3 regions of the Serratia sp. CoH_134_PS_4 genome follow, and region 3 is predicted to be linked to each of the others. Evidence: predicted binding sites of a transcription regulator. Region 3 holds the regulator's gene; each other region holds the start of a gene.
What was found. The regulator CRP, encoded in region 3, controls carbon source genes, mostly activating them, when cyclic AMP is high. The targets are predictions, from matches to a motif close to ATGTGANNNNNNTCACAT.
Positions count from the first base shown of each region.

Region 1: a site for CRP is predicted at 1,934-1,951, ahead of udp (uridine phosphorylase). Genes of this name have one in related genera too.
Region 2: a site for CRP is predicted at 2,165-2,182, ahead of AC2FCQ_RS08130 (iron-containing alcohol dehydrogenase). Genes of this name have one in related genera too.

Region 1 covers NZ_JBXWKI010000007.1:21,760-25,809, reverse strand. Annotated here, with positions in the region: gene metE (5-methyltetrahydropteroyltriglutamate--homocysteine S-methyltransferase) at 1-583, shown strand, start outside; gene AC2FCQ_RS12600 (dienelactone hydrolase family protein) at 678-1,514, opposite strand; gene udp (uridine phosphorylase) at 2,023-2,784, shown strand; gene AC2FCQ_RS12590 (tyrosine-protein phosphatase) at 3,103-3,885, shown strand; gene AC2FCQ_RS12585 (DedA family protein) at 3,972-4,050, shown strand, end outside.
Region 2 covers NZ_JBXWKI010000003.1:269,751-273,800, forward strand. Annotated here, with positions in the region: gene AC2FCQ_RS08125 (LysR family transcriptional regulator) at 1-767, shown strand, start outside; gene AC2FCQ_RS08130 (iron-containing alcohol dehydrogenase) at 901-2,028, opposite strand; gene AC2FCQ_RS08135 (helix-turn-helix transcriptional regulator) at 2,294-3,052, shown strand; gene AC2FCQ_RS08140 (NAD(P)/FAD-dependent oxidoreductase) at 3,154-4,050, shown strand, end outside.
Region 3 covers NZ_JBXWKI010000009.1:45,186-49,235, reverse strand. Annotated here, with positions in the region: gene AC2FCQ_RS15340 (YccS/YhfK family putative transporter) at 1-921, opposite strand, end outside; gene crp (cAMP-activated global transcriptional regulator CRP) at 976-1,608, opposite strand; gene AC2FCQ_RS15330 (OsmC family protein) at 1,988-2,395, shown strand; gene AC2FCQ_RS15325 (phosphoribulokinase) at 2,434-3,303, opposite strand; gene AC2FCQ_RS15320 (YheU family protein) at 3,454-3,687, opposite strand; gene AC2FCQ_RS15315 (hydrolase) at 3,684-4,050, opposite strand, start outside.

The DNA of each region.
Region 1 (4,050 bases), on a different contig from region 3:
ATTCCCGCGTGAGGACGTGACCCGTGAAGTGATTGCCAAACAGATCGCTCTGGCGCTGCGTGATGAAGTGGAAGATCTGGAAAAGGCCGGTATCGGTATCATCCAGATTGATGAACCTGCACTGCGTGAAGGTCTGCCGCTGCGTCAATCTGACTGGGCAGCTTACCTGAACTGGGCGGTAGATGCGTTTAAACTGAATGCCGCTGTGGCGCAAGATGACACGCAGATCCACACCCACATGTGTTACTGCGAGTTTAACGACATCATGGATTCGATTGCCGCGTTGGATGCTGACGTGATCACCATCGAAACCTCGCGTTCCGATATGGACCTGTTGGAAGCCTTCAAAGAGTTTGAGTATCCAAACGAAATCGGGCCGGGCGTGTATGACATTCACTCGCCAAACGTGCCAAGCGTGGAATGGATCGAAGCGTTGTTGCGTAAGGCCGCGCAGAACATCCCGGCAGAGCGCCTGTGGGTTAACCCAGACTGCGGCCTGAAAACCCGCGGTTGGCCGGAAACCCGCCAATCATTGGCCAACATGGTGTTGGCTGCACAGCGCTTGCGTGAGCTGCAGGATTAATCGTCGCAAAAAATGGAGTGAGGGTTTGATGTGATGATTCAGGGCGCCTCGGCGCCCTTTCTTATGCCCTCAGCCGTTGCTGAGGGACTGGGCGTTATTTAATGCCAGGTACGCCATGCTGAGCAAACCATGCCAGCATGCGCTGCCAGCCATCTTCTGCCGCTTCGGCGTCATAACTTGGACGGTAGTCGGCATTGAAGGCGTGGCCGGCTTCAGGGTAAACCACGATTTCTGCGCTGGCGTTAGCCGCACGGATCGCCTGTCGCATGCTCTCTACGGTATCCAGTGGGATACTGCTGTCCTGACCGCCGTACAGCCCAAGCACGGGGGCGGAGAGCTGCGTGGCGATATCGACCGGAAACTTTGGCGAGTTAAGCGTTTTTTCACCCACCAGTTTGCCATACCAAGCGACGGCAGCCTTTAACTGCGGGTTATGGGCCGCATACAGCCAGGTAATACGCCCGCCCCAGCAAAAACCGGTAATGGCCAACTTGCCTGCGTCCCCGCCGTGACGGGTCGCCCAATGTGCTGCATGATCCAAATCCGCCAATACCTGGCGATCTGGCACTTTGTTCACCAGCTTTTGAAACAGTTCACCGATGTCGGTGTAATCTTTGGCATCCCCCTGACGGAAATACAGCTCAGGTGCAATCGCCAGATAGCCTTGCTTTGCCAAACGACGGCACACGTCCTGGATATGTTCATGGACGCCAAAAATTTCCTGTACCACCAGCACAACCGGGAATGGGCCACTGTGATCTGCCGGTTTGGCGATATAGGCCGGCAGATTGTCGCCCTGCGAAGGAATGGTGGTTTCCCCTGCATGAATGCCTTGTTCATCGGTAAGAATGGTTGAGGCAGCCAACGGTGTTACGGCAGGGGTGAATCCCCCCTGAGCCTGTTTTAATGTCATCACATGATCGGTTTTCATTGCGGTCTCCGTGCAATAGAGAAAAGCGCTGAGATTAACTATAGGAAAGATTACGCGTTATTGGCATCGAGTTGAGCATTTTCGGTCAAGTCTGTAAAAAACGGTTAATTATCTGGCTTTACTGCATTTTTGTTGTCTTTTTATCATGCTATTACGCATGTTGACACCTAGGAGTGCCATAAGGTGCGTTAGCTGCCGTTTATATGGCTAAGTTGCCGATAAACGGGGCGTATTTTCTGAGGTCGCGTAAATAGTGGGCTAGAGAACAGGCCTTTGCGATCGGAGACGCACCGCGGGAAACGGCCGTACAGTTTGTCAGCTAGACTTGTGGCAACTGAGGTGCATATATCGGCCTTTTGGCTTATTTTTGTGACCATAGTCACGAAAATTATGTAGATTGCATTTTGTTTCTTTATTCAAAGTGATGGTCGTCACTAAATTGAGTGGCGATTTTCAGTAGAGTACTTTTTTGTTCCTCCCAATAAACATGATCTATGAGGAGTCTCGCATGTCTCAATCTGACGTTTTTCATCTCGGCCTCACTAAAAACGATTTACAAGGGGCCCAGCTTGCCATCGTTCCTGGCGATCCACAGCGCGTAGAGAAAATTGCCAAGCTGATGGAAAATCCGGTGCATCTGGCTTCCCATCGTGAATTTACCTCATGGCGTGCAGAGCTGGACGGTAAGGCCGTTATCGTCTGCTCCACCGGTATCGGTGGCCCGTCTACGTCTATCGCCGTTGAAGAGCTGGCGCAGTTGGGTATCCGGACCTTCTTGCGTATCGGCACCACGGGCGCGATCCAGTCAAACATCAATGTCGGTGACGTGCTGGTGACCACTGCGGCAGTTCGCCTTGATGGCGCAAGCTTGCACTTTGCACCGATGGAATTCCCGGCCGTGGCCGATTTCACCTGTACCACGGCATTGGTCGAAGCGGCTAAAGCTGCGGGTGCGACCACGCACATTGGCGTTACCGCGTCTTCCGATACCTTCTATCCAGGTCAGGAACGTTACGATACCTACTCCGGCCGGGTTGTTAGCCGTTTCAAAGGCTCGATGGAAGAGTGGCAGTCGATGGGTGTAATGAACTATGAAATGGAATCGGCCACGCTGCTGACCATGTGTGCAAGCCAAGGTCTGCGTGCGGGTATGGTTGCCGGTGTGATCGTTAACCGCACCCAGCAAGAAATCCCGAACGCGGAAACCATGAAAAACACCGAAAGCAAAGCGGTGCAGATCGTGGTTGATGCGGCACGCCGCCTGCTGTAATTCCTCTGCAATTCAACGGGCCGTCCCGCGGCCCGTTTTGTCATTCAGTCGTAATCTGTTACGGTTATAACCCATCGTCTTTCACGTTGCAGCGTTGTTGGCTGCCGTCAGTTATGTGGCCCGTTCTTGGGTCAAACCCCTTACGGGGCCGCTGCGAGCAGCGTTCAAGTCTGCTCCCGGCAGATTTGTCACCCCAGTGACTTACCTGAGTAAGCGCCTGAGGGTGCCCGACCTGGCCACCTCTTTAATCCGTTGAGCCCGGTTCTACCGATGCTATCAGAGGTTGCGTTTTTTCAGACAGTAACAACGAGGACGTCTATGACCGCTCAGATCCTGCTTCATCCTTCATTGGCACCGCTTGATGGCGGCATTAATTTTCGTGATCTTGGGGGCAATAGCGTCACCGATGGTCGCCGTATCAAACGTGGCCTGTTGTTTCGTTCCGGCTCGCTAGAGCGCCTGACGGAAAATGACTGCACTTTCTTGGCCGGCGTGCCTGTTCGTTCGGTGCTGGATTACCGTGATGCCGATGAAGTGCAGGCCAAGCCTGATGTTCTGTGGCGCGGTGCCGATTATCATCATTTCCCGGCCAACCCGCTGAGCAATGAAGTCAACGCCAATTTGGAAAAGCTAAACAGTGAAACGCTCGCCGGTTTCGATGCCCAAATGTTTATGCTGGAACTGTACCGCCGATTACCGTTCGGCAATGCGGCGTATAAACAGTTGGCACAACTGCTGAGCAAGGCGGATCACGGGGCGATCGTCCAGCATTGTGCGGTCGGCAAGGATCGCACGGGGATAGGATCGGCGTTGGTGTTATTTGCACTGGGAGCTGATGAAGCGACGGTTGTGGAAGATTACCTGTTAACTGAAACCACGCTGGCAACGTTCCGTGAACACATGCTGGATCAACTGTCGATTCGCCTGAATGATTCTGCGTTGAAACAGTTTGCTTACGTGCTCAGCGCCCGTGAAGAGTTCCTGATGACTGCACTGAGTTGTATTCGTGAGCAACATGGCTCTACCGATCGTTGGCTTGAAGCGGAATACGGCTTGGGCCAGGAACAGCGTGAAGCGCTGCAGGCGTTTTACCTCGAGTAAACCGTGCTGATGTTTAACCGGGGTTTAATCTGCCCCGGCTGGCATTCAGTATTCTTGGGGGATAAATCCCATATCAGGAGCCTGTATTGAGCCTCAATGACATTATCCACTGGGTCAGCGAAACCGTGCGCCAGCACGAAAACTGGGCCATCCCGATTATCTTCT
Region 2 (4,050 bases), on a different contig from region 3:
AGCGTTTGGGGCTGACGCTCTGCCATCGCGGGCGTGAGGGGTTTGCAGTCACTGACGAAGGGCTGTTGATTTATCAAGAAACCATCAATCTCTTGGCGGCGACCGAAGCTTTCCGCCGTGGGGTGGATGATGTGCACCAGCGTTTGGGGGGGCAACTGCATGTGGCGATATTTGATCACACCGTCAGTAATCCTCAGGCACACATCGGCCGGGCGATTGCGTTATTTAGCGAGCAGGCACCGGACGTGTCTTTGCAAATGTATGTGGAACCAATAAATACCATTGAGCGTGGCGTTATTGATGGCCAATTCCAGGTGGGTATTATTCCCATGCACCGTAGTGCAGAAAGTTTATCTTATAGTTCGTTATTTAATGAGAGGATGTTCTTATATTGTGGTGCGCAGCATGAATTATTTTCCGTTAATCATGAAACGCTGAATTGGGATCTGTTGCACCATTATGCCTTTGCCGGTTTAGGCTACCACTCACCGAATATGGAACTGAGCCTGCAACAGCATTTGCAGCGTAAAGCGACCGGATTTGCTCAGGAGTCGATCGCGACGTTGATCCTTTCCGGCAAGTACGTCGGTTTTCTTCCCGACCACTATGCGGCATTTTTTGTCGCGCAGAATATGATGCGGGCGATCAAACCGTCGCTGTTCTGTTACCACTGTGAGTATTCCAGCGTATTACGGCGTTCACCCAGCCCGCAACGGGTCGTGAAGCTGTTCCACGAGTGCCTGCTGGCGGCTCATGGAACAGCTTGATGTTACTGATCTTTCTTCTTGCTGAAAATTTTGAGCAGCACACCGACCAGTATGCCAATCGCGATGCCGGTGAAAATCCAGCTGATGATACCCATTTCCGATCCCCCGCTATTACGTTGATCTCATTCTATAATCATTCGACGCGGAATGCGCCTTCGATCATCAGCTGACGCTGCGGCGCACTGTAGTCGATCAGCGCGTTCTTGCTGTTGGATTTAGCCAGCGTCACGGCCAGTTCGTCGGCGGACAGGGGCAGATCGTCCTGCCAAAACGTGGCGATGGCGTTGCGGGTAATGAAGTCGATCAGGTAGCGTTCCGGGCTGTCATGTTGTTCGGGGAACAGGCGAGTGGCGAGGTCGGCCATCAGTGCCCGCTGCTGCGGTTGTTCACTTTGAGCCAGCAGCTCGAGGAAAGGCAGCAGCAGACGGCCGCAGACCTGTCCGTGGTGATAATCGCGCAATGCGCCAATCTCACCTGCAATACCGTGGATCACACCCAGCCCCGCGGCACTCAGCGTCAGCCCACCTAAGTAGGACGCCTGCATGATGTCCTCACGTGCCTGATCGCTGCGGTTGAGCCTGGGCCAGGCTTGCAGGAAGTGGCGGATACCGGTCAATGACATCTCTCGCGTCATGGCATTGGCGGTTTTGGACAGGTAGGCCTCGAACAAATGGGTGAAGGCATCGATGGCGCAGTAAGCCAGGACCTTATCCGGCGCACCCTGCAGCAGTTGTGGGTCCAGAATAGCGGTATGAGGGACAAAATTGTTATGCCGCAGCGAGGCTTTCACCTTACTGAACTGGGTATCTGTGATGACCGCATTCTGGGTGACTTCGCTGCCGGTACCGGCCGTGGTCGGGATGGCAATCAGCGGCAAGGTGGCCCCACTGATTTTAGTGTCGCCGACTTTTTCCATATAGCGCAGGGTTGGCAGTGGGTGCTCAACCAGGGCGGCAAAGGCCTTGGCGGCATCCAGCACGCTACCGCCGCCGATCGCCACCACCCGCTGAGCCTTGCCGCGCCAGCGCGCTACCCAGGCGTCAATCTCGTGCGGTGACGCCTCGTGGCTGACGATTTCAGTGCCAATAAGCAGCGGCGTCAACGTGTCCGCCAGCGAAGAATACACCGCGCCTTTGAGAAATGAGCGGCAGCTAAACAGTAGCGTCGGCTGCGGTTCTGCGTTCAGTAGCGGGATCAGTTGGCTGATACTGCCGTGGCCGAACCAGGTATGGCGGTTGGCGATCGTCAGGCTGGTTGTCATAGTCTCTCCTTGGCGCACGAAAACCACAGCATAAGCCAGCCTCAGCGGCCGAACCACTGCTTTTCACTGCCTGAATGACATTCCATTAATATGTTAACCCAGCATGATTGTGGCAGGGCGCAATAATCTCGCGAAGGTGTGATTTGTTTAACATGTAAACAATTCAGGGATTGCATTTGGCGCCATTGAGTGTTTTTTATAACAAGCAGGCCAGGATGAAGCCGGAGCACAGTGATTGTTAATTTATTAATGATGGCGGGCAGAGATGACTATTCAGGTCGAACGATTATCAGCGGTGATCGACGCGGTGGCGACCCCAGGCTTTTATCCTGGCTTGTTGGCCTGGCTGGAAGGCTTTTTCGCTTTTGATAATGCCATTGTCTACGCCTTTGAACGCGGCCAGGCGCCGCGCTGCCTGATAAAAACCGAGAAGGAAAATAGCGACGCGGTTAACCAACTTTACCAACAGGGCGCCTACCTCCAGGATCCGTTTTATCAGGCGCTGAACGGCGGCGCTGGGGGCGACGTGCTAACGCTGCGCCAGCTCGCGCCTTGCGGTTTCTACCATACTGATTATTACCGTAATTTTTACCGCAAGACCGGCTGGCATGACGAAGCTGGCGTGCTGTTGCCCCTGACGGCGGAACGCGGGCTGGGGGTGTTCTTCGGGTCGGCGCGTCAATCGGTCGGGGTACGCTCCCCCCAACTGGCGGATTTACGCGATGCGCTGACGCTATTGAAAAGCGTCGCTCGTCTGCATGGGGAAGTGATTGCCGCCCCCGCTACGCCGGAAAAGGTAATGGACAAGGCCGTGCAGGCGCGTTATCTGCTGACGCCCCGCGAACGCGAGATTGTGGATCTGATCCTTGAGGGTTGCGGCTCACAGCAGATTGCTGACCGGTTGTTCATCAGCGTGGGCACGGTGAAAAATCACCGCAAGAACATCTACAGCAAGCTGAATATCGGCTCACAGGCTGAACTGTTCAGCTTGCTGTTAGCCACCCCGCTGCGACGCAGTGCCTGAGTGTTAATTATTTGTTGCGAATGTCCCTAAGGGGATATGGTGGCCGCCGGGTCGCTTGCCGATAATCCGATGATAGAGCCAAGGTCATCGGGAGTGCGGCAGTGAATAATAATATCGAATCCTTAACCTACTACGCGGCAACCAAAAAGTACGATCTGCGCTTCCCGACGTTGGAAGAAGATCTGGACGTTGACGTCGTCATCATCGGTGGCGGCTTCTCCGGCATTAATACTGCCCTGGAGCTGGCGGAGCGGGGCATCACCAATATCGCCATTCTCGAAGGACGTCATCTGGGCTACGGTGGCACCGGCCGCAACGGTGGGCAGGTGATGGCGGGGATCGGCCATGACCTGGAAAAGATCAAACGCCACGTCGGTCCTGCCGGGCTGGAAACCATCTTTAAAATCAGCAACCTCGGTGCTGGGATTATTCGCGAACGCATCAAAAAATACCAAATCGACGCCGATTTTTGCTTTGGCTACGGCTACCTCGGCAGCAACGCGCGCCAGGAGAAAACCCTGCGCAGCTGGCTGAAGGAATTTAAAGCGGTATCGCCTGACGAAGAGATCGAACTTTATACCGGTGCGGAAGTGAAGCAGGTGGTGGGATCGGACGCTTATACCTGCGCGTTGAAACACATGGGCGGCGGGCATGTGCATTCACTTAACCTGCTGCTGGGCGAGGCCAAAGCGCTGAGCGACTACGGTGTGAAAATTTTCGAGAACAGCAGCGTGCTGGGCGTGGAGTACGGTTCGCGCATTAAGGTACGCACCGCCATGGGATCGGTACGCGCCAATAAGATGCTGTGGGCCTGCAACGGTTTTCTCAACGGCATGGAGCCGTTCATCTACAACAAAACCATCAATACCTATGCTTTCCAATTGGCGACCGAACCGCTCCCTGACGCGTTGATCCGGCAGATCAGCCCGATCCGCGGCGCCTACAGCGATATTCGCCCGGTGATCGACTACTACCGGGTGACCAATGAAAACCGGCTG
Region 3 (4,050 bases):
CTGCGCTGCCACTTTCTCTAGCGCCGCCAGTTCATTGTCCATATTGAAACGCTGAGAATGCTGGTGATAGAGAATATCGTGTGCCACCGTGCGCAGCCGGCCGGCAATCACCTGTGCATTGCGGCGGATGATGGCTTCGGCCTGGCTTTGCTCCACCAGTTTTTGCACTTCTTCCGGCAGATGTAGACTGACGGTAATGTGTTCCTGCAGATCCAGTGCGACCTGAAAAGTACGCTGTAGGCGCTTTTGTTCGAGGTTACTGGCGTGCGGTAGAAAGTTAAGCTGCTGATACAGCAGGGTGATCAGATCCATCACTTTTTGCTGGCGTATCAACAGTGGCGGTAATGCGGTCTGTGGATCGGTATGCTGGGTCAGCAGCGAATATTTGGCCTCAAAGTAGTCCGCCAGTTCCAAATAGAGCTGATTGAGCGATTCGCGCATCGGTTGTTCTTTCCACAGCGTGAACCAAAACCAGGTAAACAGCCCGTACCAGGCGGTACCCACGACGTATAGCAGCGGTGCGTGCCAAAGCGGAACTGTACCGGCCATACTGAGGGAGAAAATGGCGGCAACCAGCGAGGCGGGCAACAGGCGGGCATGTAACGGACTTATTTCACCGCTGACGCCGAGAAGCAGTGCCAGGCCAAGCATCAACACCGGCAACGGCAAGTGCCAAAGCAATGCTTGCTGTAATAGCAGGCTGCTGAGTGCAAATAGAGAGCCACCGACGATCAGACGTTTGAAGAAGCGTTTGTGAGGGGTGTCTAGCCCGGCAATATTGCAGCAGGCAGGAACCAGGGAAAATAATAGGCCGTATTGCAGTTGGCCGCTCAACAGGCCGAGTAACACTGGCAGGCACAGCACCAGCGTTTGCCGCAGTGCATAGTTGACTTCCGGGTGGTAAATCAGTCTGCGCCACATGATGACTTGGGGCATAAAAAAACGGCGCGAATCATCGCGCCGTTTTTTCAGTGATTAACGCGTGCCGTAAACGACAATGGTTTTGCCGTGGGCGGAGATCAGGTTTTGATCTTCAAGCATTTTCAGAATACGGCCAACGGTTTCACGTGAACAACCGACGATTTGGCCAATTTCCTGACGAGTAATTTTAATCTGCATACCATCAGGATGGGTCATGGCATCAGGTTGTTTCGCCAGGTTCAGCAGTGTTTGCGCGATACGGCCTGTAACGTCCAGGAAGGCGAGGTTACCCACTTTCTCAGATGTTATCTGCAGACGGTTTGCCATCTGGGCTGACAGGCGCATCAGGATGTCCGGGTTGACCTGAATTAACTGGCGGAATTTCTTGTAGGAAATTTCAGCCACTTCGCAGGCGGTCTTCGCCCTAACCCAGGCGCTACGCTCCTGACCTTCTTCAAATAATCCAAGCTCGCCGATGAAATCCCCCTGGTTAAGGTAGGATAAAATCATCTCTTTACCTTCTTCATCCTTAATCAGCACCGCGACGGAGCCTTTGACGATGTAGTAAAGCGTTTCGGCTTTTTCACCTTGGTGAATCAGCGTACTTTTGGATGGATATTTGTGGATATGGCAATGAGACAGGAACCATTCGAGAGTAGGGTCTGTTTGCGGTTTGCCGAGAACCATTCGCTGTTATCCTCTGTTGTTATCGCTGCCTTGTGTCACAGGGGTCAGAGTTCCCTGTAAAACCTGTTGTCGCCGTTGTTTTAATGGTGGCTATCAGCAGATTTTGAGGCGTGTCATAAATATACGCTGTCGCTCTAGCATATTAACTTGCCGGGAGAGCTGCAAGCTACATTCTGTTAACATACCGGTAAAGGAGCCTTTCCCTGGGAGTTTCCCTGAAATCAGTGTCCCGGAAAGATTTATTGCGGCTCTGTTTGTAGCACAGAGTGAGGCGGGTGTCTTGTGTTGTCTCGCTTCAGCATGATTAGCATCAGGTTCCGTTGCCAGTTTCTATGCGAAAGCGTACCCTGATTTTAAGAAATTAACCGGAGTGACCAGTATGCAGGCAAGAGTTAAGTGGGTGGAAGGGTTAACGTTTCTGGGTGAATCCGCGTCTGGCCATCAGGTGTTGATGGACGGCAATGCGGGCGACAAAGCGCCCAGCCCGATGGAAATGGTGCTGATGTCGGTAGGGGGCTGTAGTGCTATCGATGTGGTGTCGATCCTGCAAAAAGGGCGTAATGATGTGCGTGATTGCGAGGTCAAGCTGACTTCTGAACGACGTGAAGAAGCACCGCGGCTGTTCACCCATATCAACCTGCACTTTATCGTGAGCGGTAAAGATCTGAGCGACAAAATCGTTGAGCGGGCGGTGAATCTCTCGGCGGAGAAATACTGCTCGGTGTCATTGATGCTGAGTAAGGCCGCCAGCGTGACTCACAGCTTTGAAATCCGCGACGTGGCCTAATGGTGAAAAGGCGCGGCTGACTGCCGCGCTCTACCCACTTATTCGATTTTTTTGCCTTCCAGCAGACGCTGCACCAAGGGTGCCATGATCAGCTCCATCGCCAGCCCCATTTTGCCGCCCGGCACCACAAGCGTATTGATGTGTGAGATAAAGGATCCCTGCAGCATCGCCAGTAAATAAGGGAAGTCGATTTGATCCAGGCCGCGGAAGTGAATCACCACAAAGCTCTCGTCCAGCGAAGGGATCGCCTTGGCGGCAAACGGATTCGACGTGTCGACCGTGGGTACCCGCTGGAAGTTGATATGGGTGCGTGAGAACTGCGGCGTAATGTAGTTGATGTAATCCTCCATCGAACGTACCACCGAGTCCATCACCGCTTCACGGGAGTGGCCGCGTTCACCGGTATCGCGGATCAGCTTCTGAATCCATTCCAGATTCACGATAGGCACCACGCCAACCAACAGGTCGACATGTTTGGCCACGTCGTTGTGTTCGGTCACTACGCCGCCGTGTAGCCCTTCATAGAACAGCACGTCAGTCGGTGCCGGTAAAGGCTCCCAAGGTGTAAAGGTACCGGGAACCTGGTTATAGGGCACCGCTTCATCGTAGGTATGCAGATACTTGCGTGAACGGCCGGTACCGTTCTTGCCGTAGTCGAGAAAGCTTTGTTGCAGCAGGCCGAAGTCGTTGGCTTCGGGGCCGAAATAACTGATATGACGGCCGAGATCGCGTGCTTTACGGATAGCTGCGTCCATTTCCGGTCGGGTATAGCGGTGGAAACTGTCGCCTTCCAGCTCTGCGGCGCGGATATTCAGCTGCTGAAAGATTTTACGGAACGCCACGCTGGTCGTGGTAGTGCCGGCTCCGCTAGAACCGGTCACTGCGATAACGGGATGTTTGGCGGACATAGTGGTGCTCACTCCGTGTTAAATGCGCAGGCGTCAGTTATGGTTATTGGTCTGTTTGACGCCCTTTCGCCAAGGGCAAAATTCCGCGCGTTGGTTTGCAATAGCCCATTGTTACCTGATTTTTTCCGTCAGTCATAGAACCGAGCAAGACTAAATTTCTTCTTGCCCGGCACGGAACTGCCCTCGCGGCATGATGTTGATGGTTTCATGCAGTTCTGACCACACCAGCAATACTTCGCCATTTTTCAGCTGACGGCGCACATCTTCCACTTTTTGCTCCAGCGAGCGCTCGTGCTCACCGTAGTCCGTCCCTTCTCGCAGCACAAAGGACTCGATCAGGCTATTAAGGGTCTCAGTTTCCAGTTCTTTCCAGGGGATAATCACGAGGTTGTTTCCAGATAAGGGGCAAGCCAGGATGGAATACGGTATTCCAGCCACATATGGGGTTTGTTCAACGTGCCGCCGACAAAGCCGACGTGGCCGCCAAACTCGGTCAACTGGTATTCGATATTGTGTGGCAGTGTGGCCACGTCGGGGATCACCTCGGCGGTCATAAAGGGATCGTCTTTGGCATGGATGATCAGCAGCGGTGTTTGGATCGCCGGCAGCAGCGGTAAGGCACTGCAACGACGGTAATAGTCAGTGGCGTCGTTGAAACCATGGATGCGTGACGTAATGGCATCGTCAAAGTCACGGATGCGGCGCAACGCATTAAGCTGCGTCAGCTTAAGCGGCAGGGTGTCTGGG